DNA from 3 places in the Microbacterium sp. Z6_144 genome. Region 1 is predicted to be linked to each of the others. Evidence: predicted binding sites of a transcription regulator. Region 1 holds the regulator's gene; each other region holds the start of a gene.
What was found. The regulator HrcA, encoded in region 1, represses chaperone genes, less so after heat shock. The targets are predictions, from matches to a motif close to TTNGCACTCGNNNNNNNCGAGTGCNAA.
Positions count from the first base shown of each region.

Region 1 (9,920 bases):
ACAGGATGCGGGTGACCAGTCGCAGGCCCGACGAGCCCTGCGGGAGATCGACCTGGGTGATGTCGCCGGTGACCACCATGCGAGTGCCGAACCCCAAACGGGTGAGGAACATCTTCATCTGCTCGGGGGTGGTGTTCTGCGCCTCATCCAGCACGACGAACGAATCGTTCAGCGTGCGACCGCGCATGTAGGCCAGGGGCGCCACTTCGATCGTCCCGCTCGCCATGAGCTTGGGGACGATCTCAGGGTCCATCATCTCGTTGAGCGCGTCATACAGCGGGCGCAGGTACGGGTCGATCTTGTCCGTCAGGGTTCCCGGAAGGAACCCCAGTCGCTCCCCTGCCTCGACGGCGGGACGGGTCAGGATGATGCGGCTGACCTCCTTGCGCTGGAGGGCCTGCACGGCCTTCGCCATGGCGAGGTAGGTCTTCCCGGTTCCGGCGGGGCCGATGCCGAAGACGATCGTGTTCTCTTCGATGGCGTCGACGTACGCCTTCTGGCCCATCGTCTTCGGCCGGATCACCTTGCCGCGCGACGACAGGATCGCCTCCCCCAGCACCTCCGACGGCCGCGGCCCGCCGCCGGCGTCCTCCGCGGAGCGCAGGATGCGGCTGGAGCTGGACACGTCGGAGGGGTCGAGACCTTGCCCGGCCTTGGCCATGGCAAGCAGCTCATCCACGAGAGCGCGCGCACGGGCGACGGCGTCGGCGAGGCCGGTCAGGGTGATCTCGTTGCCGCGGACGAGCACATCCACGTCGGGGTGTTCCTTCTCCACGACGCGGAGGAGCCGATCCTGGGGGCCCAGGAGTTGTACCATCGCCACGCCATCCGCGTACACGCGGTCGACGATCATGCCGGAATCATCGGCCACCGAGGCTCTTTTCATCGAGATCGCCCGCGAGCACGTGGGCGTGGACGTGGAAGACGGTCTGCCCGGCGCCCGGACCGGTGTTGAACACGAGCCGGAAGTCACCCCCGCCGTTCTCCGCTGCCACGGAGCTGGCAAGACCCACGAGTTCGGCCAGCAGCTGGGGGTCGCCGGCGGCCAGCTCCACGACGTTGCGGTACTGGGCGGTCTTGGGGATCACGAGCAGGTGCACGGGTGCCTGCGGGGCGATGTCGCGGATCGCGAATGCGTTCTCCGTCTCCGCGATGATCTCCGTGGAGAGTTCGCCCTGGAGGATGCGCGTGAAGATCGACGGTTCGGTCATTCATCCAGTCTATCGACGGGGCACCACGCCCAGGCGGGCGATCACCAGCGCCCCAGGGCGACGTTGGCCACCGACAGGGCGGCCGCGCCTGCCGTCGACGTGCGCAGGATCGTCGCCCCCAGCCGCACCGGCTCCGCTCCCGCGGTCGAGAGGGCACTGAGCTCCGCCGGGGAGACGCCGCCTTCCGGGCCGACGACCACGGCGATATCACGCTGTCCGGCACGCAGGTCGAGGCCGGTCAGCGCACGGGATGCGGAGGGTTCGAGCACCAGCATCCGCATCGACCCGGTCATCCGGGTCAGTGCGGCTGTGTCGACAGGGTCAGCCACCTCGGGAAGCCACGCGCGATGGGCCTGTTTGGCGGCCTCGCGCACGATCGTCCGCCACCGGGTGAGAGCCTTGTCGACCTTGCCGTCCCACCGCGAGATGCTGCGCTCGGCCTGCCACGGGATGATGCGGTCGACGCCGAGCTCGGTCGCCGCCTGCACCGCCAGCTCGTCCCGGTCGCCCTTGGCGAGGGCCTGGACGAGGGTGAGGGTCGGTGAAGGCGCCGCGACTTCGGTCCGGGTCGCCACGCGCACGACGACCTCCCGCGCCGACACCGCCGCGGCCGCGCCCTCGAGCCACGTGCCGCGCCCGTCGCCGACGGTCACCGTCTCGCCCGCCCGCAGACGCCGCACGTTCGCGGCGTGATGCGCTTCGGTGCCGCTGAGGACCACGTCGTCGCCGGGCTGCGCGTCGGAGGCACCCTCGGCCAGGAAGTGCAGCGCCACGGCTCAGCCGTTCCGGAAGCGGTCGCGCAGCTTCGAGAACAGTCCCTGGTGGAATTCGGCCAGATGCGGAGACGGCGACTTGGTGCGGCGCGCGAACTCCTCGATCAGGGCCCGTTCCTTCGCGTCCAGCCGGGTGGGTGTGACCACGTGCACGCCCACGCGCAGGTCGCCGCGCTGCGTTCCCCGGAGCGGGGTGACGCCACGGCCCTTGATCGTGAGCACGTCGCCGGACTGCACACCGGGGCGCACCTCGAGTTCGACCTCGCCGTCCAGCGCCTCGATCTTCGTCTCCGTGCCCAGGATCGCGTCGGGCATCGACACCTCCAGGGTCGCCAGAAGGTCGTCGCCCTCTCGGCTGAACACCTCGTGCGGGGCGACGTTGATCTCCAGGTAGAGATCTCCGTTGGGGCCACCCGCGGGGCCGACCTCACCCGACCCGGGCATCTGCAGGCGCAGGCCGGTCTCGACCCCCGCCGGGATGTCGACGGACACCGTGCGGCGTGCGCGCACGCGTCCCTGCCCCTGGCAGGTGGCGCACGGGTACGGGATGGTCGTCCCGTAACCCTGGCACGTGGCACAGGGCTGAGAGGTGACGACGTTGCCGAGGAGGCTCCGCACGGTGCGCTGCACGTTTCCGGTGCCGTGGCAGATGTCGCACGTCACCTCCGACGTACCGGGCTGACAGCACGACCCCTGGCAGGTCTCGCACAGCACGGCCGTGTCGACGTCGAGGTCGCGGTGCACTCCGAACACGACATCGCCGAGCTCGAGCGTGACGCGCACCAGGGCGTCCTGACCGCGCTCACGGCGAGACCGGGGACGCCCGCCCCGGCCTCCGCCGCCGGCGCCGCCGAAGAACGTCTCGAAGATGTCGCTGAACCCGCCGAACCCCGCCGCGCCCCCGGCACCCCCGAACGGGTTCGAGTCGCCGCCCATGTCGTAGCGGCGACGCTGGTCCGGATCGCTCAGCACGTCGTACGCGTGTGTGACGAGTTTGAATCGTTCGGCCGCACCCTCGCCGGGGTTGACGTCGGGGTGGAGTTCGCGCGCAAGCCGCCGGTAGGCGCGCTTGATGTCGTCCGCAGACGCGTCGCGCGCGACGCCGAGGACCTCGTAATGGTCAGCCACAATCGCCTTCCTGCCCGCGTACAGCGGGACCGTTCGAAGACCGGATGCGCCTCAGCGGCCGTTCTCGTCCTCTTCGAGCATCCGGGTCAGATAGTGCGCGACGGCGCGAACCGCCGCGAGGTTTGAGGGGTAGTCCATCCGCGTGGGGCCGAGCAGGCCCACGCGGGCGCCGCTGGCCGGCGCGTCGTAGTGGCCGATGAGCACGGATGCCTCGGGCAGCCCGAACGGCTCGTTCTCGCGCCCGATGCTCGCCGACAGGCCTTGATCGTCGGCGACCATCTCACTCATGAGGCGCAGCAGCGTCACCTGCTCCTCGATCGCCTCCAGGAGCGGGTAGATGCTGCCACGGAAGTCGGATTCGCGGCGCGCCAGCGTCGCCGCCCCAGCCATGACCAGACGGTCCTGACGGAATTCCTCGAGCTCTTCGGCGAGGACACGCAGGATCGGGTACGCCATCGCGTCCAGGCCGCCACCGGTCGGCGGCGCTTCGCTGAGGAGCCCGCCCAGTCGTTCGGCGCCGTCGCGTACCGATCGGCCGACCAGCAGGGCTCCGATCCGAGCGCGCAGCTGCACGAGATCGGCGTCGCTCGGCTCTTCCCGGGAGAAGGCGATGCGCTGGGTGACACGTCCGGTGTCGGTGACGACGACCACGAGCATCCGCCCACCGCCGAGACCCACCAGTTCGACGTGCGTCACATTCGCGGTGGCGAACGACGGATACTGCACCATCGCCACCTGCCCGGTCAGCCGGGTGAGGGCGCGCACCGTGCGCCCGAGCAGATCGTCGAGATCTCCGGAGTCGCCGAGGAACGACGCGATCGCCGCGCGCTGGGCCTGGGAGAGGGGCCGCAGGTCCGCCAGGTGGTCGACGAAGACGCGGTACCCCTTGTCGGTGGGCACGCGTCCGGACGATGTGTGCGGCGCGGCGATGAGGTCTTCGTCTTCCAGCAACGCCATGTCGTTGCGGATGGTGGCCGCAGACACCCCGAAGGCGTGGCGATCGACGATCGCCTTGCTGCCTACCGGCTCATGCGTATCGACGTAGTCCTGCACGATGGCTCGCAGCACCTGGAGCCCGCGTTCCGTGACCATGGCACCCCTCCCCCGCGACCGTTGGCACTCGTTGTCGTTGAGTGCCAATTCTAGCGGATGAGGCCGGATCTCAGCCTGAGGCTCACTGGGTGAGCGTGTGGACGACGGCGTCGGCGAGGAGCCGGCCCCGCCTGGTCAGCACGACGCGCCCGCGCACGGCGTCGGCGCCCTCGACGAGGCCGTCCGCCACGAGCCCGGCGACGGCGTGCCGGCCCTCTGCGAGCAACTCCGCGACGGGGATCCCCTCGCGGATGCGCGAGCGCAGCAGCACGGCCTCGAGCCGCTGCGCTTCGGCATCGGGACGCTCGCGCCCGGCCGCGGGCGATGCCCCCTGCGAGAGCCGCGCCGCGTAGGCGGCGGGGTGGCGCACATTCCACCACCGCATCCCGCCGACATGGCTGTGCGCACCGGGGCCATAACCCCACCAGTCGGTGCCGCGCCAGTAGGCGAGGTTGTGCCGGGAGCGGTGCTGCGGGGTGCGCGCCCAGTTGGAGACCTCGTACCACTCGAGTCCGGCGGCACCGAGCAGATCGTCGGCCAGCTCGTACATGTCGGCTTGCAGATCGTCGTCGGGCTGGGCGAGTTCGCCGCGCCGGATCTGCCGCGCGAGCCGCGTGCCGTCCTCGACGATGAGTGCGTACGCGGAGAGATGATCGGGTTCGAGGGAGATCGCCTCCTCGAGCGAGAGCCGCCAGTCCTCGAGCGACTCGCCCGGGGTGCCGTAGATGAGATCGACGCTGACGTCGAGCCCGGCGGCTCGGGCCGCGGCGACCGCGGTGCGGACATTGGCCGGGTTGTGCGTGCGATCGAGGGCCGCGAGGACGTGCGGGCGGGTCGATTGCATGCCGATCGACATCCGGGTCACCCCGGCCGATGCCAGCTCGTTCGCGACCGCATCGGTCACGGTGTCGGGATTGGCCTCGACGGTCACTTCGGCTCCGTCGGCCACCCCGAAGGCCCGGCGCACTCCCCCCAGCATCCGCGCCAGGTCACCGGGCGGCAGGAGCGTCGGTGTGCCGCCGCCGAAGAAGATCGTCGAGGCCGGCCGCAGCGGGCCCGTCGCGGCGAGGACGCCCACGGACTGGTCGATCTCCCGCACGAGCGTGTCGGCGTACTGGTCCTGCCGCGCCCCGCGCAGTTCGGACGCGGTGTAGGTGTTGAAGTCGCAGTAGCCGCAGCGCACACGACAGAACGGCACGTGCAGATACACGCCGAAGTCGACGGCCGGATCGGTACGGATGTCCGCGGGCAGTGCCCCGTCGAGGGGAGCGGGATCGCCGAGGGGAAGGGCAGCGCCCATCAGCGGGACGTCGCGTACAGCGGGGAGATGGCGCGCAGGTATCGCTGGAAGAGCTCACGCCGGCGGTGGCGGACGAGACGCGGGTAGAGGCGGTACACGAGCGCGGCGGGGGCGTCGAAGGCGCGGACGGTGAACCAGACCTCGTCGTTGTCGCGCCACTCCAGGAGGAAGAACTCCTCCCCGCTGACCACGGATTCGCCGACGGTTCCGAGGGTGAACCCCACCCGTCGTGGCTCCTCGATCACGGAGATGACGCGCAGCTCGCCTTCCGCGCTCATCCGGTTCACGCGACCGCGCAGGCGCACGGTGGTCCCGGGGGCGACGAACGGGGTGCCGTCGGCGTCGAAGTGCTGGTCGGTCTCGAGCCGGCTCGGAGCGACCGGGTTCCCCTCGGCGTCATACCCCACGCCGGTGTACATCGGTCCCTGAGCGGGGCGCACGTCGGTGAGCGTGAGGCCGCCCTCACGCTGCGCCGACCACGACAGCAGCGCCTCGCTGGCCCCGGCGAAGCGCTCCTGGCCACTCCCGATCCGCCAGCTCTCCTCGGCCGGAATCGACCGCTCCGGCGGGTACTGCATCAGATCGGACGCCTGCGTGCCCCCCACGGCGGCGTAGTCGACCGTCTCGTCTCGAAAGGTCCCACGGCGCATGAGTCCAGGGTACTTCGGCTTTCCGTGCGTTGCGCCCGAGCCGCCGCGCGGCCGCCATCGCCTCCGCGAGAATCCGGTGGCCCGGCGAGAATCCGGCCGGCTGCGGGATTCTCGCCGCGCGGGTGGATTCTCGGGGATTCGGGTGCGGAGGAGGGGGAACGGCTACTTGCCGTCGACGTCGCCGGAGAGCGCCGCGATGAACGCCTCCTGGGGGACCTCGACCCGGCCGACCATCTTCATGCGCTTCTTGCCCTCTTTCTGCTTCTCGAGGAGCTTGCGCTTGCGCGTGATGTCACCGCCGTAGCACTTGGCGAGCACGTCCTTGCGGATCGCGCGGATGTTCTCACGGGCGATGATGCGCGCGCCGATGGCGGCCTGGATGGGCACCTCGAACTGCTGGCGCGGAATGAGCTTGCGCAGCCGCTCGGTCATCAGCGTGCCGTACGCGTAGGCCTTCTCCCGGTGCACGATCGAGCTGAACGCATCCACCTTCTCGCCCTGGAGCAGGATGTCGACCTTGACCAGGTCGGCCTCCTGAGATCCGGCGGGTTCGTAGTCGAGGCTCGCGTAGCCCTGGGTGCGACTCTTCAGATGATCGAAGAAGTCGAACACGATCTCCCCGAGCGGCATGGTGTACCGCAGCTCGACGCGGTCCTCGCTGAGGTAATCCATGCCCAGCAGCGTTCCGCGTCGTCCCTGGCAGAGCTCCATGACGGTGCCGACGTAGTCCTTGGGCAGCAGGATGCCGACCTTCACGACCGGCTCGGACACCGAGGCCACGCGGCCATCCGGGTACTCGCTCGGGTTGGTCACCGTCACGGTCTCGCCGGTATCCGTCGTCACCTCGTACGTCACCGATGGGGCGGTCGTGATGAGGTCCAGGCCGAACTCGCGCGAGAGGCGTTCGGTGATGATCTCGAGGTGCAGCAGGCCGAGGAACCCGGCACGGAACCCGAATCCGAGGGCGACGGAGGTCTCGGGCTCGTACTGCAGGGATGCGTCGGAGAGCTTGAGCTTGTCCAGCGCCTCGCGGAGCTCGGCGTAGTCGCTGCCGTCGATCGGGTAGATGCCCGAGAACACCATCGGCTTCGGGTCGGTGTAGCCGGGGAGTGCATCGGTGGCGGGCTTGCGGTGCGTGGTGATCGTGTCACCGACCTTGGACTGGCGCACGTCCTTCACACCCGTGATGAGGTAGCCCACCTCCCCCACGCCCAGTCCCTGGGTGGGGACGGGTTCGGGGCTCGATACGCCGATCTCCAGCAGCTCGTGCGTGGCCTTGGACGACATCATCTGGATGCGTTCGCGCGGCCCGAGCTTGCCGTCGACCATGCGCACGTAGGTGACGACGCCGCGGTAGGCGTCGTACACCGAATCGAAGATCATCGCGCGGGCGGGGCCCTCGGGCTTGCCCTGGGGCGCCGGGATGTCGGCGACGATGCGGTCGAGCAATTCCTCGACACCCTGCCCCGTCTTCCCGCTGACCCGCAGCACGTCGTCGGGGTCGCCGCCGATGAGGCCGGCGAGCTCGGCGGCGAACTTGTCGGGGTCGGCGGCGGGCAGGTCGATCTTGTTGAGCACCGGGATGATGTGCAGGTCGTTCTCGAGCGCGAGGTAGAGGTTGGCGAGCGTCTGCGCCTCGATCCCCTGCGCCGCATCCACCAGCAGGACAGCGCCCTCGCAGGCGGCGAGCGACCGGCTCACCTCGTAGGTGAAGTCGACGTGTCCGGGCGTGTCGATCATGTTGAGCGCGTAGGTCTCGGTCGTGCCATCACCCCGGCTGAGGGCCCACGGCATGCGCACCGCCTGGCTCTTGATCGTGATGCCCCGCTCGCGCTCGATGTCCATGCGGTCGAGGTACTGCGCGCGCATGTCGCGGTCGGCGACGATGCCGGTGATCCCCAGCATCCGATCGGCCAGCGTCGACTTGCCGTGGTCGATGTGGGCGATGATGCAGAAGTTGCGGATCAGCTCGGGCGGGGTCGCGGACGGCGCGAGAGGCTGCAGGGCGAGGGGTGACATGTCCCCTTGATTCTACGGGCGCGCGGCGGCAGGCATGGGCAGACGCCGGACGCCCTCGACGAGCTCCTCGCGGTCGCTCGCGACGCACACGCGGATCCAGCCCTCCCCGGATGCTCCGAAGGCCGACCCCGGCGCGACGGCGACGCCACGCTCGTCGAGGAATCGTTCGCACCACGCAGCGACGTTCCCCTCGGTCGCGTGGGACATGTCGATCCAGAGGTAGAAGGCGCCGCTGGGCTCGAGATACGTGAATCCGCGCTCGTCGAGCACGGCTGTGGCGGCTCGGAGGTTTTCCGCGTAGTGCGCGCCGGCCTCCTCGACGCCGTCCTGCGGCCCGGAGAGCGCCGCCAGGGCCGCGTACTGCGCGGCGGTGTTGACGCAGCTGATCGCCGCCTCCTGCACGCGCAGCATCACCTCGGTCATCTCGGGCGGGGTGACGAGCCATCCGACCCTCGCGCCGGTCATGGCGTAGGTCTTCGACGTCGAGAACACCGTGAGCACGCGCCCGTCGGTGTCGAAGGTCGCCGCGCTGGCGTGCGGGGATCCCCACGTGAATCGCTCGTACACCTCGTCGCTGATGAGCCACAGGTCGTGCCGGCGGGCGAACGCGACGAGGTCGGCGATGAGCTCGGGCGCGTAGGTCACCCCGAGCGGGTTCGAGGGCGAATTGATCACGATCGCCCGGGTGCGGGGCGTGACCAGCCGCTCGAGCGCGTCGGAGTCGGGGGCGAAGCCCCGCGCGGCTTCCAACCGGTAGGGCACGGGTCGCGCCTGCAGCATGTGGGCGCTCATCGTGAAGGTGGTGTAACCCGGATCGGGAAGGAGAACCTCGTCCCCGGCCGCGAGGACGAGCGTCATCGCCTGGTGCAGCGCCTGCGTTCCACCGACCGTGACCCAGACCTGCTCGACGTCGACATCCAGGCCGTTCTCGCGTGCGAGCTTGGCGACGATCGCCTCGCGGAGCGGCCGGATGCCGCCGTTGGGCGTGTAGCGGGTCGCACCATCCGTCCACGCCTGCGCGCCGGCCGCGCGGATCCGCTCCGCGACGGCCTCCCCGGGCTCGCCGACGGACAGGATGATCGTCCCAGGCCGCCGCAGCGCGATCTCCAGAATCCGGCGTACGCCCGACCCCGGCATATCGTCGATGTGCGCGGAGACGTGCGGCATGCCGCCATCGTAGGGGGCGCCGCCCATCTCCGAACCCAGGCGCGGGCAACCCGCCGACGAGCATCATTTCGATGCCGGGAACGGACTGTTCACACCCCGGAAACCCGGTGTCCGCGGCCGTCCCTATGATCGGAGGCAGGTCCCCCCGACCTCCCCACGGTGCCCACCCCGGGCGCATCGCGATGCTCGCGTGCGCTCAGAATCTCGGAGAAGAGTCTGTGACGACGCATCCCTCGGTCCCGGTTCTGCGTGACTCCCACCGGAGGGGGACGATCCGCTCCCTGCTGTCGGCCGCGCTCGTCGGCGCGCTGTCGCTCGGCGCGGTCGGTCTCGGCGTTCCCGCCACGGCCGCGGTGAGCCCGGATGCCCCGGTGGTCATCAACGAGGTGTACGGCGGTGGCGGCAACAACGGCGCCACCCTGACCCACGACTTCGTCGAGCTGGTCAACGTCAGCGACGCACCGGCGGCGCTGACGGGCTGGACGCTGCAGTACGCCTCCGCCACGGGCGCGTTCTCCCAGCAGTTCCCGCTGACGGGCACCATCGCCGCAGGCGGCCACTTCCTCGTTCAACTCGCTGC
Region 1 is NZ_JBXVPT010000001.1:1,628,741-1,638,660, reverse strand. It holds gene AC2DGY_RS08010 (PhoH family protein) at 1-886, opposite strand, end outside; gene AC2DGY_RS08005 (HIT domain-containing protein) at 861-1,211, opposite strand; gene AC2DGY_RS08000 (16S rRNA (uracil(1498)-N(3))-methyltransferase) at 1,253-1,984, opposite strand; gene dnaJ (molecular chaperone DnaJ) at 1,988-3,112, opposite strand; gene hrcA (heat-inducible transcriptional repressor HrcA) at 3,164-4,204, opposite strand; gene hemW (radical SAM family heme chaperone HemW) at 4,287-5,504, opposite strand; gene AC2DGY_RS07980 (DUF1990 domain-containing protein) at 5,504-6,154, opposite strand; gene lepA (translation elongation factor 4) at 6,317-8,173, opposite strand; gene AC2DGY_RS07970 (pyridoxal phosphate-dependent aminotransferase) at 8,186-9,340, opposite strand; gene AC2DGY_RS07965 (ExeM/NucH family extracellular endonuclease) at 9,559-9,920, shown strand, end outside.

Region 2 (9,920 bases), on a different contig from region 1:
ACGTGAACCTCCGCGCCGCCGACCTCTCCGATCTCGACGCGATCATGGTGCTCGAGCGGGCCTCGTTCCCCACCGACGCGTGGAGCGAGGCGATGATGCGCGAGGAGTTGTCCTCGCGCCACGGTTGGTACGTCGTGGCCGAGGAAGCCGGCCGCCTCGCCGGGTACGCGGGGCTCCGCGCGCCGAAGGGGGCGAAGGACGCCGACATCCAGACGATCACGATCGCCGAGGGCTTCCGCGGACGCGGCCGGGGGCGGATGCTGCTCACCGCGATGCTCGAGGAGGCCTCCCGCCGCGGGGTGCGCGAGGTGTTCCTCGAGGTGCGCGCCGACAACCCGGTCGCCCAGGCGCTGTACGCGTCGGAGGGCTTCACCGAGGTCGGCCGCCGCCCCCGGTACTACCAGCCCGACGGTGTCGACGCGCTCGTGATGGCGCTCGACCTCACCGGGTGGGCGCACGCCCGGGTCGCCGCAACGTCGGAGAATCGCACCAAGATCGGAGGATCCGGGCAGGATGCTCCGACATCGGGTGCATCCTCCGACATCGGGGCCGCCGCCGGCGGGCTGACGCCGCTCGGCGGAGCCGGAGTGACATGCGACGCGCGGACGGGGTGGTGCACGTGAGCGACGGACCGCTCGTCCTGGGCATCGAGACCAGCTGCGACGAGACCGGCATCGGCATCGTGCGCGGGCGGACGCTCCTGAGCAACACGATCGCCTCGAGCATGGCGGAGCACGCCCGATACGGCGGCGTGGTACCCGAGGTCGCCGCGCGGGCGCACCTGGAAGCGCTGCGGCCGTCGATCGAGGCGGCGCTGGCCGAAGCATCCGTCCGCCTGCACGAGCTCGACGCGATCGCGGTCACGAGCGGGCCGGGGCTCGCGGGTGCGCTCATGGTCGGGATCGGCGCGGCCAAGGGGCTCGCCGTCTCCCTCGGCAAGCCCCTGTATGCGGTCAATCATCTCGTCGGGCACATCGCCGCCGACATCCTCGACGCCGATGCCGGACCCCTGGAATACCCGACGGTGGCGCTGCTGGTGAGCGGCGGCCACACGTCGCTGCTCCTCGTCCGCGACCTCACGAGCGACGTCGAGCTGCTCGGGGAGACGGTCGACGACGCCGCTGGTGAGGCGTTCGACAAGGTGGCCCGCATCCTCGGGCTGCCCTACCCCGGCGGTCCCGAGATCGACCGTGCCGCAGCCTCCGGCGACCCGCGCGCCATCCCGTTCCCCCGCGGGCTCTCTCGCGCGTCGGACATGGAGCGGCACCGGTACGACTTCTCGTTCTCGGGCCTGAAGACGGCCGTCGCGCGGTGGACCGAGCAGCGCGAAGCCGCCGGCGAGACCGTGCCGGTGGCGGATGTCGCTGCATCGTTCCGCGAGGCCGTCGTGGACGTGCTCGTGACCAAGGCCCTCGACGCATGCGCGCGACACGACGTGCCGCGACTGCTCCTGGGCGGCGGTGTCGTCGCCAACCGCCGGCTGCGCGACGTCGCGCTCGAACGTGCCGCAGCCGCGGGCGTGAGCGTGCGGATCCCGCCGCTGCGGCTGTGCACCGACAACGGTGCGATGATCGCCGCGCTCGCGGCCGAGCTGATCGCCTCGGGCCGCCGTCCGTCCACGATCGCATTCGGGGCGGACTCGACCCTGCCGGTCACCGAGATCCAGGTCGCCGAGGAGGCCGCCGGATGAGCGACGTCGCGCCCGGCCGCGCTCCGCGCAGCGCCGACGAACCCGACGCCCGGCCGATCGAGGAGAGCGCGGAGGCCGCGGTGCAGCCGGCGGCAGCCCCGGACCTCCGGGGCGTGGATGCTGCGCTCGACACGCCACCGGCGACTCTTCACCCACCCGTGGTCGAGCCGCCGTCGCCCGACGTGATCGTCGCGCCCGCGGCATCCCGTATCCCCGGCGCCGCGCGCGAGGGCTATCGCGAGCTCCCGACCGCTCCGGTGATCGTGGCGGCGGAAGGACCCGTCGAAGGGGAGCACCTCGAGTGGGCGCCTCCTCCGGCACGGCGACGCGCGCGGGTCGGTCCGTGGGCGCTCGGGCTCGCAATCGTCGCCCTGACGGCATCGATCTTCGTCGGGTGGATGCTGCCGGCCGGCGTCGCCGGCGTCGTCGTGGCGATCATCACCCTGTGCCGGGCGGGGGAGTCCCGGGCGATCGGGGTGTGGGCGCTGGTGCTGAGCCTCGTGTCGATCGTGTACAGCGCCGGGTGGCTCGTGTGGGCGATGCCGCAGCTTTCCCTCTCCTGACCCGCGCTTGCCGCCTGACCCGCACTTCCCGCCTGACCCGCGCTTCCCTCTCCTGACCCGCGCTTCCCTCCGGACCGACGCGTCGCGACGGCTCAGGAGACGCGGTCGGCCAGCACGGCGAGCCGGCGCTTGCCGACCCGCGTGAGGATCAGCGTCGCCGAGTCCTCGCCGCGCAGGCCGAGCTTCGTGCGCAGCACCGCGGGGTCGATATCCACGCCGCGCTTCTTGATCTCCAGCGTTCCGATCCCACGCGCGCGCAGCACCCGGGCGAGCGCCCGGGTTTCGAACGGCACCTCCTCGCGCACGCGGAAGGACGACACGAACGGGCTCGTCAGTGCCTCGTCGGAGGTGAGGTAGGCCATGCCGGGCGCGAGCATCCCGGCGTGGAGCGCCCGGGCGACGTCGCCGATGAGCCGGGCCCGGATGACCGCGCCATCGGGTTCGTGCACGTACGCCCCGAGCGTCCGCACCGGTTCGTCCTCCGTGTCGGCGCCCGCCGTGAGCTCCCACGCATCGTCCCCGCGGGTCACCAGCGCCGCGCGGCGCACGCCGTCCCGCGCGAGCGCACCCGTCCACAGCACGAGCTCGACCGTCGATCCGTCGGCGCTCACCCACTGCGCTTCGGCATCGGCGGGGATCGCGTCGCGGTCGAACGCCGGGCCGAGCTTCATCCCGCCGGGCATGCGCGCCAGAACCCCGAAGGCCCACTCGAGCGGGGGCGAGTAATCTCCGGCGCCGACCCGCACCGTCTCGGTGTGCCCCGCCGTGCGCCGCGCGGGGTCCAGCCACACGGCCTCGACGCCCGCCAGATCGGATGCCTCGGCGCTGCCGTGCTGCACCGTCACCGCGTCGCCGAACGGGGCGAGGTTGTACGCGGCGATCGCGGCGGTCACCTCGTCGGCGTCGACGGCGAGCACGCGGAGGCCGAGCGCGGCGAAGCCCAGGGCATCGCCGCCGATGCCGCACCCGAGGTCGGCGACGCTCTCCACGCCCGCGGCACGGAACCGTCCCGCGTGGCGCGCCGCGACCGACAGCCGCGTGGCCTGTTCGAGCCCGGCGCGGGTGAACAGCATCCGCTCGGCGAAGTCGCCGAACTTCGCGCGGGCCCGTGCACGCAGCCGTGCCTGCCCGACCACCGCGGAGACCAGGTCGGGGGAATGCCCTGCCGCCCGCAGCCGAGAGACGGTCCGGGCGACCTCGGCGGTGGAGGTGATCTCGCCGGCCTCGTCCAGCAGCCGAAGCCCCTCGCCGGTGAGCAGCGCCGTCAACTCCGCCATGTCCACCACCCCACCCTAGGCGCGACCCTCAGTCGTACGGAGTTGGCACTCGCGTTGCGGGAGTGCCAACTCTTTCCGTACACTGGCGTTAGCACTCGCCATGCGTGGGTGCTAACGAGTCTTCTGTACCGAAGCGTCAAGAAAGAAGAGGTAGACCGTGTCGGTTTCCATCAAGCCGCTCGAGGACCGCATCGTCATCCAGCAGGTCGAGGCAGAGCAGACCACCTCCAGTGGTCTCGTCATCCCTGACACTGCCAAGGAGAAGCCCCAGGAGGGCGAGGTCGTGGCCGTCGGGCCGGGCCGCATCGACGACAACGGCAACCGCGTCCCGCTGGACGTCGCCGTCGGCGACCGCGTCATCTACAGCAAGTACGGCGGTACCGAGGTCAAGTTCGGTGCCGACGAGTACCTCGTGCTCTCCGCGCGCGACGTGCTCGCCGTCGTCGTCCGCTGACGCCACAGCTCTCACCGGAAGGCCCCGGATGCTTCGGCATCCGGGGCCTTCCGCGTTCCCGGCGGGCGTTCCCGGCCGAGGAGCGCGGCATCCGGCGCTCGCCGTCGGCATCCGACCGTAGGCTGGGGGAGTGGATCGGACGACGCCCAGCACCCCCGCCGCATCCACCGCCTCGGACGCCCGGGAGAGGCTGCTCGGCGTCGGCTACGCGTTCGCCGCCTACCTGCTGTGGGGCGTCCTTCCGCTGTACTTCGTCGCGCTCCTGCCGACCGGTCCGTGGGAGCTCGTCGCCTGGCGGATCGTCCTGTCGCTGGTGTTCTGCGTCGTGCTGCTCGCCGTCACCCGCGCGTGGCGGCCCCTGCTGGCGATCATCCGGCAGCCGCGTCTGCTCGGCTTGACGGCGCTGGCCGGCGCCCTGATCTACGTCAACTGGCAGGTGTACGTCCTCGCGACCCTCACCGGCCACGTCGTGGAAACGAGCCTCGGATACTTCATCAACCCGCTCGTGACGGTCGTGCTCGGGGTCGTCGTCCTCCGCGAACGCGTGCGGGTCACGCAGTGGGTGGCGCTGGGCATCGCGGCGGTCGCCGTCGGGGTGATCGTCGTCGGATACGGCGCGTTCCCGTGGATCGCGCTGGGCCTGGCGTTCTCCTTCGGGCTGTACGGCCTGGTCAAGAACAAGATCGGGGGTGCCGTCGACGCCGTCAGCGGGCTCACCCTGGAGTCGGCGTGGCTCACCCCCGTCGCGCTCGTGCAGCTGGCGATCGTCGGCGCCACGTCCGGTCTGACGCTGGCGACCGCCGGCGTCGGGCACGGCATCCTGCTCCTCCTGGCCGGCGCGGTCACCGCAATCCCGCTGCTGTTCTTCGCGGCCGGCGCCCGTCGCACGCCGCTCACCGTCATGGGGATGCTGCAGTTCGTGGCCCCGATCCTCCAGTTCTCGATCGGAGTGTGGGTGCTGAGCGAACCCATGCCGCTCGAACGATGGATCGGATTCGGTCTCGTGTGGGTCGCGCTCGTGCTGCTCACGATCGACTCGCTCCGCGCGGCGCGGCGCGGACGCCGCACCGCCTCCGACGTGGCTGACCTCACCTGAGCGCGGGTTTTCCGGCATCCGGACCCACCAGATAACGATTGGGTCCCGTTACACATCGTTAACGAACGGGAACCTCGACGAGACGCGCACGCCGTTAGGTTGGTCACAATCGACGCGGCGAAACCCGTTTCCCCGCGTTCCCGACTCATCAAGGAGCACTACATGAGCGTCCTTACACGTTCACGCACCACGAAGGCCATGGGGGGATTCGCCATGGTCGGCGCGGCTGCGCTCATCCTCGCCGGATGTACCGGTGGCGGCAGCACGCCCGAAGCATCCGAGGGGGGATTCGAGTTCCCCATCGACTGCGATGAAGCAGCACCTGCGTCGTACACGCCCGAGTACGTCGAGACGACCGGTGGTCCGGGGACTGACCTGACCTACACGATCGGTACAGCGCTCCCGGTCACCGGAAACCTCGCCTTCCTCGGACCGCCGGAGATCTCGGCCACCGACTTCGCCGCGTCGCAGATCAACGCCGCCGGCAAGGGCATCACGATCGACCTCATCCAGGGCGACTCGGGCGACACCGACAACAAGGCGTACGAGACCGAGATCCCGCGTCTGCTGGGCGAGGGAGCCACCGCCATCGTCGGTGCCGCATCGTCGGGCACGTCGCTGCAGTTCATCGACCAGGTGATCGCCGCCGGCGCCATCCAGTTCTCGCCGGCCAACACCTCGGCCGCCTTCACGGGCTACGAGGACAACGGCCTGTACTGGCGCACCGCTCCCTCGGACGTGCTCCAGGGCGAGGTGCTCGGCAACCTGATCGCCGGCGACGGCAACGAGACCCTCGGCATGATCGTGCTGAACGACTCGTACGGCACCGGACTCGCGTGCTTCACCAGGGATGCCTTCGAGGCGGCCGGTGGCGAGGTCGTCGCCGCGTCGCTGTACAACACGGGTGACACGAACTTCTCGGCCCAGGTCGAGGACGTTCTCGCCGCCGACCCCGACTCGATCGCCCTCATCACCTTCGAAGAGGTCACGACGATGATCCCCGAGCTGGTCGGCGCGGACTACCCGGCAGACAAGCTCTACATGGTGGACGGCAACCTCGCGAACTTCGGTGACGAGTTCGAGGAGGGAACCCTGGAAGGCACCAAGGGCACCTACCCGGCGGTCGACCCCGCGGCCATCGAGACGTTCCGCACCGAGCTGCAGGCGTACTGGACGGGTCAGGGTCAGCCTGAACTGGCCGACTTCACCTACGCGCCGGAGTCGTACGACGCCGTGGTCCTGCTCGCCCTGGCGGCGCTGCAGGCCGGCTCGACGGCGGGTCCGGATGTGGCGGCGAACCTGCAGTCCGTCTCGGGTGCCGACGGCGGCACGACCTGCACGACGTTCGCGGAGTGCGCCGACATCATCATCGCCGGCGAGACCGCGGACTACGACGGTGTCTCCGGGCCGATCACCTTCAACGAGGTGGGCGACCCGACCGAGGCCACGATCGGTGTCTTCGAGTACGGCGCCGACAACAACTACGAGTTCCTCAACATCGGCTGAGCGTTCCTGTAGCGGAAGGGCCCCGGTCTTCGACCGGGGCCCTTCTACGTGCCCGGAGGCCTCGGGGCCTTCGGGGGACGGCTTCTGCCCGCTCGCGCCGTCCCCAGGCGGCGGATGCTGTCCCCCGAGGTGAGCGACATCTCCTGCACAGGCACGGGCAGCGGGAGATTTCGCACCGGGGGCCCTGCCTGGGCGATCGCCCGCCGGCGCGCCCGGGATGCTGGGGTCCATGCCCGTGCCGCCGCGACCGCTGCCCGGAGTGCTGGGGGAGAGCTTCGGCGTCGCCGAGGCGCAGCGCGCCGGCGCGACAGCGAAGCGGCTGCGTGCGAGCGACCTCGAGGCGCCGTTCTGGGGTGTGCGTCGTCGCGTCGCCGACCCCGCGCAGCCGGACGACACTCCGCTGGCGCGCGCCCGCGCGACCCGAGCGCGTGTCATCCGGGATGCCGTCACGTTCGCGCCCCTCCTGACGCCCGGGGCGTTCTTCGCCGGTCGCACCGCCGCGGTCCTCCACGGCGCCACGGTCGCGCACGCGGAGCTCGAAGTCGCCGTGGTCGCGCCTGAACGGACGCCCCGCCGCCGCGGCATCCGCGGACGCACGGTCGCGCCGGCCTTCGCGAGCGTCAGGATGCTCGATGGGATGCCGGTGGCGAGCCCCGCAGCGACGTGGGCCATGCTGGGCGCCGAGCTGACGATGCACGAGCTCGTCCGGCTCGGCGACGAGCTCGTCCGCATCCCCCGCGACCGCTACGGCCGCCCGTGCCCGCACCTTCAGGTTGCGACGCCGGCGGAACTGCACGCCGTGACCTCGGCCGGTCGGCGCCCGGGTGCCGGCAGGCTGCGGTCAGCCCTCGCGAGCATCCGGGTCGGCAGCATGTCGCTGCTGGAGACCGACTGGCGCATCCAGGCGGAGGATGCGGGCCTCCCGGAGCCTGAGCTCGACGCCGAGATCCGAGATCCCGACGGCCGGCTCCTCGGCATCGCCGACGCCGCGTATCGGGCATGGCGGGTCCTCGTCGAGGTCGAGGGCGATCACCACCGTACCGATGCCGCACAGTGGAGCCGCGACATCCGCAAGCACTCCGACTATGTCGCCGCCGGCTTCGAGGTGGTGCGGATCACTCGCGCCCACATCCACGGCCCCGACCCGGTCGCACCCGGTCTGCTGCGGGGAGCGCTCCGCCGCCGCGGGTGGCGCTGCTGACCGTCCGCCGAGTCCTCGAGGGGACGACTTTCGTCGCCTCCCCGGGGCGCGAGGCGGCCGATCCCGTCCCCTGAACGGCGGCGAGGCGCGCGAGGCGCGCGAGGCGCGCGAAGCTCAGGCGCCGAGGGTTCCGAGGTAGAGCCCGATGACCTTGGGGTCGTTGAGCAGCTCGCGCCCCGTGCCGGTGTAGGCGTCGCGCCCCTGGTCCAGGACGTAGCCGCGGTCGCAGATCTGCAGGCAGCGGCGCGCGTTCTGCTCGACCATGATGGTCGTCACGCCGGCCTTGTTGATCTCCGAGACGCGCAGGAAGGCCTCATCCTGGCGCGAGGGCGACAGCCCGGCCGACGGCTCGTCGAGCAGCAGCACGTGCGGGTCCATCATGAGCGCGCGGCCCATCGCGACCATCTGGCGCTCGCCGCCGGAGAGGGAGCCGGCGCGCTGCTGCAGGCGCTTGCCGAGGTCGGGGAAGATCGAGGTCACGAAGTCCGTGCGCTCGGCCACGGACTTCGGGCTCTGGTAGGCGCCCATCTGCAGGTTCTCGGCGATCGTCAGGCTCGGGAACACGTTGTTGGACTGCGGTACGAACCCCACGCCCTTGGCGACGAGCTTGTTGGCCCGGAGCCCCGTGATGTCGTCTCCGTTGAGGGTCACCGTGCCCTCGCGCACCTTCACCTGGCCGAAGATGGCCTTGAGCATCGTGGACTTGCCGGCGCCGTTGGGGCCGATGATGCCGATCAGCTCGCCCTTCGCGGCGGTGAGGCTGGCCCCGTTGAGGATGTTGACCCCCGGGATGTAGCCCGCCACGACGGACGTGACCTCGATGACGTTGTCGCTCACTTGCTGTCCTCCGTGCCCGCGGCGCGCTGCGAGTGGCCGTGCGCCTCCGCCTCGATGGCCTGGTCGAGCTCCTGCTTGGTCTCGAGCAGTTCGGCGGCCTCGGCGCTGAGCGTTCCGGCGTGGCGGCCCGTGACGACACCGAGGTCGACGTCCTGATGCGCGCCGAGATAGGCGTCGATCACCGCCGGGTTGTTCATGACGGCGTCCGGCGGACCCTCGGCGACCACCTTGCCCTCCGCCATCACGACCACCCAGTCGGCGATGTGACGCACCATGTGCATGTCGTGCTCGACGAAGACCACCGTCATCCCGAGGTCCTTGAGGTCGAGGATGTGGTCCAGCAGCGACTGCGTCAGCGCGGGGTTCACACCCGCCATCGGCTCGTCGAGCATCACCAGTACCGGGTCGCTCATGAGGGCGCGGGCCATCTCGAGGAGCTTGCGCTGCCCGCCCGACAGGCTCGCCGCGTAGTCCTTCTCCTTGGCGTCGAGCTTGAAGCGCTGCAGGAGCCCGCGGGCCTTCTCTTCGATCTCCGTCTCCTGCTTGCGCCACAGGAACGGCAGGATGCCCGTGAAGATCCGCTCGCCGGCCTGCTTGGGCGCGCCGAGCTTCATGTTCTCCAGCACGGTGAGCAGTCCGAGCGACTTCGTCAGCTGGAACGTGCGCACCTGACCCATGCGCGCGGTCTTGAAGGCGGGAATGCCCGCGAGGTTCTTGCCGTCGAACGACCAGTTGCCCGCGTTGGGCTTGTCGAATCCGGTGAGGAGGTTGAACAGCGTGGTCTTGCCGGCACCGTTGGGCCCGATGAGCGCGGTGATGGCTCCGCGGGGGATCTCCAGGTGCCCGACATCCACGGCGGTGAGGCCGCCGAAGACGCGCGTGACGCCGTCGATGACGATGATCGGGTCGACCTTCTCCACGCCCGGGCGGATCTCGCCCTTATGCAGGCCGGTGCTCTTCGGGCGCGGGGTCGGGGGTACGACGTCAGCGGACAAAGGTCAGCTCCTTCTTGCTTCCGAGGATGCCCTGCGGGCGGAAGATGACGATCAGCATGAGCGCGACGCCGACGAGGACGAAGACCAGCATCTGGCTCTGCTCGGTCGTCAGGAACGGCAGCCACCCGATGTTCACGAGAGCGGGCAGGAGGTTGGACAGGAAGGCGCGCACCACCCAGAACAGCACTGCGCCGAGCACCGGGCCGAAGATCGTGGCCGCGCCGCCCAGAAGCAACGCCGTCCACACGAAGAAGCTCTGCGACGTCACGTAGACGTTCGGGTTGACGTTCGTTCCCATCGC
Region 2 is NZ_JBXVPT010000002.1:560,773-570,692, forward strand. It holds gene tsaB (tRNA (adenosine(37)-N6)-threonylcarbamoyltransferase complex dimerization subunit type 1 TsaB) at 1-6, shown strand, start outside; gene rimI (ribosomal protein S18-alanine N-acetyltransferase) at 3-623, shown strand; gene tsaD (tRNA (adenosine(37)-N6)-threonylcarbamoyltransferase complex transferase subunit TsaD) at 593-1,690, shown strand; gene AC2DGY_RS14710 (hypothetical protein) at 1,687-2,253, shown strand; gene AC2DGY_RS14715 (class I SAM-dependent methyltransferase) at 2,346-3,536, opposite strand; gene groES (co-chaperone GroES) at 3,688-3,984, shown strand; gene rarD (EamA family transporter RarD) at 4,115-5,080, shown strand; gene AC2DGY_RS14730 (ABC transporter substrate-binding protein) at 5,243-6,586, shown strand; gene AC2DGY_RS14735 (hypothetical protein) at 6,816-7,787, shown strand; gene AC2DGY_RS14740 (ABC transporter ATP-binding protein) at 7,902-8,624, opposite strand; gene AC2DGY_RS14745 (ABC transporter ATP-binding protein) at 8,621-9,619, opposite strand; gene AC2DGY_RS14750 (branched-chain amino acid ABC transporter permease) at 9,609-9,920, opposite strand, start outside.
Region 2: groES (co-chaperone GroES) is a predicted target of HrcA. The motif match lies at 3,573-3,599, and genes of this name have one in related genera.

Region 3 (9,920 bases), 610 kb from region 1:
CGGAACGCAGAAGAGCCCCCTCCAGCGGAGGGGGCTCTTCTGTGCGTCGGACGCGGGGAGGACTTAGAAGTCCATGCCGCCGGTCGGGTCGGCGGGAGCTGCCGAAGCCTTCTCGGGCTTCTCGGCGACAACCGCTTCGGTGGTGAGGAACAGGCCCGCGATCGATGCCGCGTTCTGCAGCGCCGAGCGGGTGACCTTCGCCGGGTCGATGATGCCCTGTGCGAACAGGTCACCGTACTCGCCGGTGGCCGCGTTCAGGCCCCATCCGGCTTCGAGCTCGGCGACCTTGTTCGCGACAACACCCGGCTCCATGCCGGCGTTGAAGGCGATCTGCTTCAGCGGGGCCTCGATGGCGACGCGGACGATGTTCGCCCCGGTCGCCTCGTCACCCACGAGGCTCGTGAGGGCCTCGGTGGCGAACGCGATCTTGCCGGCCTGGATGAGCGCGACGCCACCGCCGGGGACGATGCCCTCCTCGACGGCCGCCTTCGCGTTGCGAACGGCGTCCTCAATGCGGTGCTTGCGCTCCTTGAGCTCGACCTCGGTGGCCGCCCCCGCCTTGATGACGGCAACGCCGCCGGCGAGCTTGGCGAGGCGCTCCTGGAGCTTCTCGCGGTCGTAATCGCTGTCGGTGTTCTCGATCTCGCGACGGATCTGGGTCACGCGACCCTCGATCTGCGCGGTGTCACCGGCACCCTCGATGATGGTCGTCTCATCCTTGGTGATGATGACCCTGCGCGCACGACCGAGCAGGTCGACCGTGGCGTTCTCGAGCTTGAGGCCCACCTCTTCGGTGATGACCTGGCCGCCGGTGAGGATCGCGATGTCCTGCAGCTGCGCCTTGCGGCGGTCGCCGAAGCCGGGAGCCTTGACGGCGACCGACTTGAAGATGCCGCGGATCTTGTTGAGCACGAGCGTCGCGAGAGCTTCACCCTCGACGTCCTCAGCAATGATGAGGAGCTCCTTGCCCTCCTGGATCACCTTGTCGACGATCGGCAGCAGGTCCTTGATGTTCGAGATCTTCTGGTTCGCGATCAGGATGTAGGGGTCTTCGAAGACCGCTTCCTGGCGCTCCGGGTCGGTCACGAAGTACGGGTTGATGTAACCCTTGTCGAAGCGCATACCCTCGGTGAGCTCGAGCTCGGTGCCGAAGGTGTTCGACTCCTCGACGGTGACGACGCCTTCCTTGCCCACCTTGTCGATGGCCTCGGCGATCAGCTCGCCGATCGCAGGGTCAGCGGCAGAGATCGATGCCGTGGCAGCGATCTGCTCCTTGGACTCGACCTCCTTGGCGCCGGCGAGGAGCTGGTCGGTGATGGCCTTGACGGCCTTCTCGATGCCCTTCTTGAGCGAGATGGGGTCGGCGCCGGCTGCGACGTTGCGCAGTCCTTCGCGAACGAGCGCCTGAGCGAGAACGGTAGCGGTGGTCGTTCCGTCACCGGCGACGTCGTCGGTCTTCTTGGCGACCTCCTTGACCAGCTCGGCGCCGATCTTCTCGTAGGGGTCGTCGAGCTCGATCTCCTTGGCGATCGAGACACCGTCGTTCGTGATCGTGGGGGCGCCCCACTTCTTCTCGAGCACGACGTTGCGACCGCGCGGGCCGAGCGTCACCTTGACGGCGTCGGCGAGGATGTTCAGGCCACGCTCGAGACCGCGGCGGGCCTCTTCGTCGAAAGCGATGATCTTTGCCATATGTGTGTCGTCCCTCCAGGACGGAGCTATCAGTCTGTTAGCACTCAATAAACACGAGTGCTAACTCATTCTGGCACTCGACCCATGCGAGTGCAAGCTGCCGCACCCGCGGGTCGTCTCCGTCCTGCCCGCGGCGGTGGCCGCGAGGAAAGAGAGCGAGGCGGCATCCCGCGGCGACTCCGGGCACCGTTGCCGGGGTGGAGTCATCGCGCGATGCCGCCTCGAAAGGGGCGCCGGGACGGACGCGTCAGACGACGCGAACCGACTCGGCCTGTGGGCCCTTCTGGCCGGCGCCGACGGTGAACTCCACCGTCTGCCCCTCCTCCAGAACCCGGAAGCCGGTCATATCGATGTTGGAGTAGTGGACGAAGACGTCCTGTCCGTCACCGGAAGTGATGAAACCGAAACCCTTCTCCGCGTTGAACCATTTGACGGTGCCTTGGGCCATGCTCTTCTCCTGATGGTGTGGGACGACCGTCATCGTATCCACCACGTGCAGCGTCGCGGCCCCTGGTCGGGCAAGTTTTGACACGGCCGCATCCAACTGTTTACTCCCCGGAAACACGGGGCTCGGGGCCTACTCGGAGGGTTCAGGGATGCGGTCGAGTCCCAGCACCACCGTGAGCTGCCGGGCGGCCTCGTTCGCCTCTGTGTCGGGGTCGTCCAGGGGGAGGTATTGGTCGCTCAACGCGATCTCCGCGCCGCCGATGGCCTCGGCCAGTCCCAGCGCCGCGGCCTCGTCCTCCTCGAACGGGTAGTACACCGTCGTCACCGGGAAGTCGTCGACCCCGGCGGCTCCGGCGGACACGATCTCGGCGGCCCAGCCCGCGGCGACCACGGTGTCGCGGATCTGGGATGCGAGTCCGTCCTGCGGCGTGGCGTTGAGAACGAGCACCGGCACCGTCGTGTCGACCACGGGCTCGACGACGGGAAGCGGTGACGTCGTGGGAACCGGCTCGGGCGCGAACGAGATCCGCCCGCTCATCAGCAGCGAGCCGAAGATCCCGGCCACGAGGAGGATGACCGTTGCGACGACGGCCCACAGGAAGATGATGCCGCCGCGCAGGCGCGGATTCTCGGCGCGATGGGCACCGACCCGGCCCGTGTCAGGGGCGAGCTCGTCGAATCGGTCTCGCGGGTACGTCGTTCGCGCCACCCCCCGATGCTAACCGCGAGTGCTGAGGATGGCCGTGCGCCGGGCCCGGACGGAGGCGCGCTCATCCCGGACCCGGCGAAGGCGACGCACGAGGAGCGGATCGTGCTCGAGGGCCTCGGCCGTGTCGATCAGGCGGCCCAGCAATTGGTAGTAGCGCGCGGGCGGCATCGCGAACTCGGCCCGGATCGCCTCTTCCTTCGCTCCCCCGTGCCGGCGCCACTCCGCCTCGAAGGCGAGGAGGGCTCGATCGCGGTCGGAGAGAGGCACGCCTCCACGTTAAGCCTGCGGGCGGGCAGGTGCCGGGAGCCACTCCACGAAACCGCCGAGGGGATCCACCGCCGCGAGGATGGCGCCATCCAGCGCCAGGGCGAAGCCGCCCGGCCACGGGTCGGGGACCGAGCTCCAGCCCTCGTGCAGCCCTGGGTCATCCATCGTGATCCACCGGCCGGCGGCGCGCGCCGCGTCGATCACCGCGCCCCGCCGGGCGCGCGGGATGTGGGCCAGCACACCCGGGGTCGTGACGACCAGGGTCGCGTCGCGGGGGGCTGCGGCGGCGACCTCGGCCAGGACGGACGCGGCGTCGCCGGCGGTCAGCGCGGGCGGGTCGGCGGCGACCACGTCCAGCGCGGCCTCGACCCGCTCGGCCCGCCCCGTCTCCCCGGGCCAGACGAGGCCGGTCAGCCACGCACGGTCGCGCGGGTTCCGCGCATCCAGCGGCGACAGGTCGATGCCGGCGCGCCACACGATGCGCGGCAGGTGCAGCCGAGGAGGCTCCCCCGTGAGGCGGCTGGTGAGGACGACCGAGCTCGCGCCGTCGGCGGGGTCGAGCGCGAGCATCCCCTCCCCGGTGGCGTAACGGTAGGAGTAGCGGTCGGGATACAGGCACAGGCCCGCGCTCGCGCCCACTTCCAGCAGCGCGATCGGCCCCTCGATGAGGCTCAGCGCCGGAAGGAGCGCGGCGCACCGCAGCGGTTCGTTGGTCTGCAGGCTCCGAGCCGCGCATTCGGCGACCACCCGGTCGGCGTGCCCCTGCAACCACGCGGCCCACTCCGGGTATCCGCTCTCCGGTGCCCCCAGCATCCGCGTCACCGCGAACACCAGCGGCGGCTGGCGGTGGGTGTCCGGGATGCGCGCGAGAACGGCCGCGGTCTCGGGGTCGGCAGCCACCCCGGCAGCCCACTGGCCGTACAGCACGGAACGTCCCGGCGCTTCCTCTCGTGCGAAGCGGTCGTAGCGCCCCGTCACCGCGGCGACGGCATCGGCATTCACTCCGGCATTATCCTCGGGCGGCGCCAGCAGTGCACAGGGTCGGGTTGAATGGAGGAGGAGAGGAAGATCCCATGAGCTATTCCGTGAACAAGACCGACGAAGAGTGGCGTGCCGAGCTCGACCCCGAGAAGTACGCCGTCCTGCGCCAGGCCGGCACCGAGCGGGCATGGACCGGCGAGCTTCTGGACGAGGAGCGCGCGGGTCTGTACACGTGTGCGGCGTGCAACGCCGAGCTGTTCCAGAGCGGCACGAAGTTCGACTCGCACTGCGGATGGCCGAGCTTCTACGAGTCGGTGCGCCCCGAGGCCGTCGAGCTCATCGAAGATCGCAGCCACGGGATGGTACGCACCGAGGTGCGGTGCGCGGCATGCGGCTCGCACCTCGGCCACGTGTTCCCCGACGGCTTCGGAACCCCCACCGGAGACCGCTACTGCATGAACTCCCTCGCACTGAACTTCTCCCCCGAGTCCCCGGCGTGACCACCCCCACGCCTCCTCCTCCCGACGCCGCCGACCCGTCGCGCGGCGCCTCCGGGCGCGGGGGCGCGGCGCTCCAGGCCGTTCGCGCCCGCCGGTCGTGGTCGCGGGTGACCGACGACGCGCCCACCCGCGCCGAGCTGGAGTCGCTCGTGTCCGCGGCCGCGCGGGTCGCCGACCACTCGTCCCTGCGGCCGTGGCGTCTCATCGAGCTGCGCGGAGCCGACCGGGAGCGCCTCGGCCGCGCCATCAACAAGAGTCTCCGCGAGAAGGGCTCATCACCCAAACCGCTGCGCGCCCCGCTTCTGCTCGCCGTCGTCGTGAGCTACCGCAAGAGCGAAAAGGTTCCCCGGTGGGAGCAGGAGGCCGTCGCCTCCGGCGTGGCGCACGTGCTCAGCCTGCTGCTGGATGAGGCGGGGTGGGGCGTCATCTGGCGCAGCGGCCACTACACCCGCAGCAAGGCCGTGGCCAAGGCGCACGGCCTGGACAAGAACGAGGCCCTCCTGGGCTGGCTCTACGTCGGCGGCAAGCCCGACACGACGCGGCTCGGGCCGCGCAAAGAGGTCGACGCGAGCGCGCTCATCACGCGCATGCCCGAGCGCGGCCAGGGCGCGAAACACTCCGCCGCGGTCGACCCGACTTTGCTCTAGCCGGACGGCCTCCGCCGCCACCCCACGACGATCGCCACCCCCGCCAGCGCGATGGCGACGCCGGTGAGCGCGACGGGTAACGGCGGTCCGGACGGTGCCGGCCAGAACGCGTCGAGGACGACCGACGTCGCCAGCAACCCCACGACCGATCCGAGTCCGAGCAGAAGCACCCCGGTGACCCGCACGACCGCGGCCGACAGGAAGATGTACACCGCTCCGACCGCGCCCCCGAGATAGAGCCACGGATCCACCACCAGGGTGCGCGGCGCCCCGTCGAGGAGGATGTGCACGGATGCGGCGACCGCGAGCGCCAGCGTGCCTCCCAGGAAGTTCACGAGAGTGGCGATGAGCGGGTTTCGCACCCGCTGATTCAGGCGGCCGTTGGTGGCCTGCTGCCACGCGATGCCCGCACCGGCCAGCAGCGGAAGGAGCAGCATCCAGAGCGCCGGCGCGCCGGTGACCCCCGCGAGGCACACGACGACGCCGGCCACGGCCAGGCCGCCACCCACCACGCGCGGCACCGTGACGGCGACCACTCCCCCGGGACCGTAACCCAGGCGGTCCAGGATCAACCCGTGGATCGTCTGGCCCGCGACCACGCCGACCGTGAAGAGGGCGACGCCGATGGTGGCGACGGTGAGGCCCTGGGTCGCGACGGTGAGTGCTCCGGCGAACCCGCCCAGCAGCATCCATGCCGGCACCTGCCCGCCGCGGATGCCTTGAATCAGCCGCGCGAGACCGGCACGCCCCGAGGGGAGCGCGGCGGTGATGATCGCGACGATCGCCAGGCCCGAGGCGAACGAGATGACCGCGGCGGTGTACCCGTCGTCGATCGCGTCGCCGAGCGACCCGTTGATGCGGGCCTGCAGTGCCGTGAGCACCCCGACGGCGACGGCGGCGGCCACCGCGACCCCCAGCGGGATGCGTCGAGTCGGTCCGGTACCTTCGCGCGACGCCACCCGCCCGATGTTACGGTCCGCCCGCACCCGCGAAAAACCACGTTCCGGACGAGAAACGGCGCGGCGCGGTCCGTCTCGTCCGAAATGCCGTTTCTCGGCGGGGGATGCAGCGTGGAGCCGACTGCGGGACTCGAACCCGCAACCCCCTAATTACAAGTTAGGTGCGCTACCAATTGCGCCAAGCCGGCAGAGCGCCCATTCTATCGGGACGCCCGGGGCCGGTTACGGTGCGGGCGTCGACGTGGCAGGGGCCGACGGCGTCGGCGAAGGAGTGCGGTAGTACGCGTCGCTGGCGACGGTGAGGACGAACTGGGCGAACTCCGTCGGGTCCTCCGTCGCGCCGACGTACTGCACGCCGTTCACGAGGATCATCGGAGTCGCGGTGAGGGGCACCCCGTCGGTGTCGGGGATCCGGTCCAGCGCGCGGTCGGTGGCCGCTCGCGCCCAGGAGGCGAACGAGCCCTCCTCGATGCAGTTGCGAACGACCTTGTAGGCGGAGACGCCCGTGGCCTGTGCGAGCTCGGCCAGCTGCTCGTCGGTCAGGCCGTCGGAGTCGATGTCGGGCTGCTCCCGCAGCAGCTGGTCGTTGAAGGCGAAGAACGTGTCGGGCGAATACGTCGCCACGCACGCCGCAGCGCCGGCCGCTCGCAGGGAGTACTTGGTGCCGTTGGACTTGGAGGTCAGCATCGCCACCGGGTAGTAGGTCAGCGTCGCCGCGTCGGCACTCACCCACTTCTTGAGCTGCTCGGCGTTGGCCATCTGGAATTCGCGAGCCTCGGTGGAGAGGTAGTCCACGTAGACGCGGATGTCGACCGCGCGCGTGTCGCTGGGCGTCGGGGTGGGCGCCGGCGCCTCGGCGGGCGGCGCTTCGGCGGGCTCCGCCTCCCCGTCGCCGGTCGATTCGTCCACGCCGGAGCTCCCGGGGTCGGCGACATCGGTGACGGCGGTGATCGCGAACCCGTCGTCATCCGCGTTCCCCGGTTCGATGAGCGGGCGCGGACCCATCTCGGCGAAGGCCCAGATGATGGCGGCAGCGGCCGCTCCGAGGACCGCCAGACCCGCTGCGCTCAGCAGCACACCGCGCAGCACGCGGACGCGCGACTGCTTGGCGTGCACCTGCTGCGCCTTCTCGCGCACCGCCTCTCGGCGGTCGCGCGTGGCAGGCACCTGTGGTGTCTCGTCGGTCGACATGGAACCTTCTGAACGGATGACGGTGGCCGGAGATCCGGCGGGCCGCACGGGTAACGCGGCCAGAATCCGATGCTAGCCAGGCAGCCTGGGAAAAGCCCAGACAGAACCCCCGCACACCTATACTGAGGATCGCGCCCGATGGCGGGCGTGCGGGCTGGCCCCCGCTCATCCATCACTACGGATCGTCCGGCACGTACCTGCCGGTGAAGGAGAAGAAAAAATGGCGTCCGTCACCTTTGACAACGCAACCCGCCTGTACCCCGGGGGCACTCGTCCCGCAGTCGACAAGCTGAGCCTCGAAGTCGCCGATGGCGAGTTCCTCGTTCTCGTCGGCCCCTCCGGATGCGGCAAGTCCACGTCGCTGCGGATGCTGGCCGGCCTCGAAGAGGTCAACTCCGGCCGCATCCTGATCGGTGACCGCGACGTCACCGACATCCCGCCGAAGGACCGGGACATCGCGATGGTGTTCCAGAACTACGCGCTGTACCCGCACATGACCGTCGCCGAGAACATGGGCTTCGCCCTGAAGATCGCCGGCGTCGGCAAGGAAGAGCGGGCCGCGCGCGTGCTCGAGGCCGCCAAGCTCCTCGACCTGGAGGAGTACCTGACGCGCAAGCCCAAGGCGCTCTCGGGTGGTCAGCGTCAGCGTGTCGCGATGGGCCGCGCGATCGTCCGTCAGCCGCAGGTGTTCCTCATGGACGAGCCGCTGTCGAACCTCGACGCCAAGCTGCGCGTGCAGACGCGCACGCAGATCGCGTCGCTGCAGCGCCGCCTCGGCGTCACGACGGTCTACGTCACGCACGACCAGACCGAAGCCCTCACCATGGGCGACCGCATCGCGGTGCTCAAGGACGGCATCCTGCAGCAGGTCGGAACGCCCCGCGACCTGTACGAGAAGCCGAACAACGTCTTCGTCGCCGGCTTCATCGGCTCCCCCGCCATGAACCTGTTCTCCGCCGACCTCGCCGACGGTGGCGTGCGCTTCGGTGACGAGGTCGTGGCACTGGACCGTGACACCGTCGGCCGCGCCAACGGCAGCCAGGTCACCGTGGGTGTGCGCCCCGAGGACATCATCGTCGGCCCCGCCGACGGCCGCGGCTTGTCGGTCGTCGTCGACCTCGTCGAGGAACTGGGCGCCGACGGCTACCTCTACGGCCACACCGAGATCAACGGCAAGCGCGCCGATCTGGTGGCACGCGTCGACGGCCGGCGCCACCCGAACGCGGGCGACACGGTGACCCTGGCCGCCGGCGTCGGTCACGTGCACGCGTTCGACATCGAGTCGGGAGAGCGTCTGAACGACAAGCCGGTCGTCTCCGCCTGATCGATCTGTCACCGCGCGGCGCGGGTAGCCTTGGGGCTGCCCGCGCCGCGTCTGTTTCTCCGGGAGGTTCCGTGCCCGATTCGCTCAGCATCACTGCCAGCTCCGTCGACCCCGGCCTGCTGTCCCTGCCCTGGTCGACGCCGCTGGCGGAGTGGCCGAGCAGCACGATCGTGTACCTGCCGAAGGGCATATCCCGCCACCTCGTGCGCTTCGCGAACCTCTCCGGACGGGTCGTGGCGATCAAGGAAACCACGCACGAAATGGCCCGGCGCGAGTACGACATGCTCGGCAACCTGCACCGGCTCGCAGCGCCCTGCGTCGAGCGCGTCGCGGTGATCGACGGACGGACGGATGCCGCGGGCGAGCCGCTCCCCGCGGCCCTCGTCACGGCGCACCTGCGGTTCTCGCTGCCGTACCGCGCACTGTTCACGCAGGTGCTGCGGCCCCACACCGCCACGCGCCTGGTGGACGCCCTCGCGGTGCTGCTGGTGCGCCTGCACAACGTCGGGTTCTTCTGGGGAGACGTCTCGCTGTCGAACACCCTCTTCCGACGCGACGCCGGCGCGTTTGCCGCATACCTCGTGGATGCGGAGACCGGTGAGCTCCACGAGGGCGGCCTGACGCGCGGGCAGCGCGCACACGACCTCGATGTGGCCCGCACCAACATCGCCGGCGAGATCATGGACCTGGAAGCCGGCGGTCGCCTGGAGGGCGGCATCGACGCCGTGCAGATCGCCGACGGACTTCTGTCGTCCTACTACTCGCTGTGGGCGGCGCTCACCGACAGGGAGAGCTTCGCCGTGGACGAATCGTGGCGGCTCACCGAGAGGGTCCAGCGCCTCAATGCGCTCGGTTTCGACATCGGTGAGATGTCGATCCAGACCACGTCCGACGGGACGCACGTGTCGATCCAGCCCAAGGTGGTGGATGCGGGACACCACCAGCGGCGGCTGCTGCGGCTCACCGGGCTCGACGTCGAGGAGAACCAGGCGCGCCGGCTGTTGAACGACCTGGATGAGTTCCGTGCCCGGGTCAGTCGCCTCGGCGACGACGAGGAGCGGGTCGCGCACGAGTGGTTGACGCGCGTGTTCGAGCCGATCGTGTTGGCGATCCCGTTCGACCTGCGCGCGAAGCTCGAACCGGCCGAGGCGTTCCACCAGGTGCTGGAGCACCGCTGGTACATGTCTCAGGCGCGGGGCCGGT
Region 3 is NZ_JBXVPT010000001.1:1,020,898-1,030,817, reverse strand. It holds gene groL (chaperonin GroEL) at 64-1,692, opposite strand; gene AC2DGY_RS05045 (cold-shock protein) at 1,940-2,140, opposite strand; gene AC2DGY_RS05040 (LytR C-terminal domain-containing protein) at 2,270-2,848, opposite strand; gene AC2DGY_RS05035 (DUF3263 domain-containing protein) at 2,858-3,115, opposite strand; gene AC2DGY_RS05030 (DUF2332 family protein) at 3,125-4,117, opposite strand; gene msrB (peptide-methionine (R)-S-oxide reductase MsrB) at 4,189-4,596, shown strand; gene AC2DGY_RS05020 (nitroreductase family protein) at 4,593-5,243, shown strand; gene AC2DGY_RS05015 (DMT family transporter) at 5,240-6,202, opposite strand; tRNA gene AC2DGY_RS05010 (tRNA-Thr) at 6,315-6,390, opposite strand; gene AC2DGY_RS05005 (DsbA family protein) at 6,425-7,393, opposite strand; gene AC2DGY_RS05000 (ABC transporter ATP-binding protein) at 7,614-8,717, shown strand; gene AC2DGY_RS04995 (DUF4032 domain-containing protein) at 8,789-9,920, shown strand, end outside.
Region 3: groL (chaperonin GroEL) is a predicted target of HrcA. The motif match lies at 1,730-1,756, and genes of this name have one in related genera.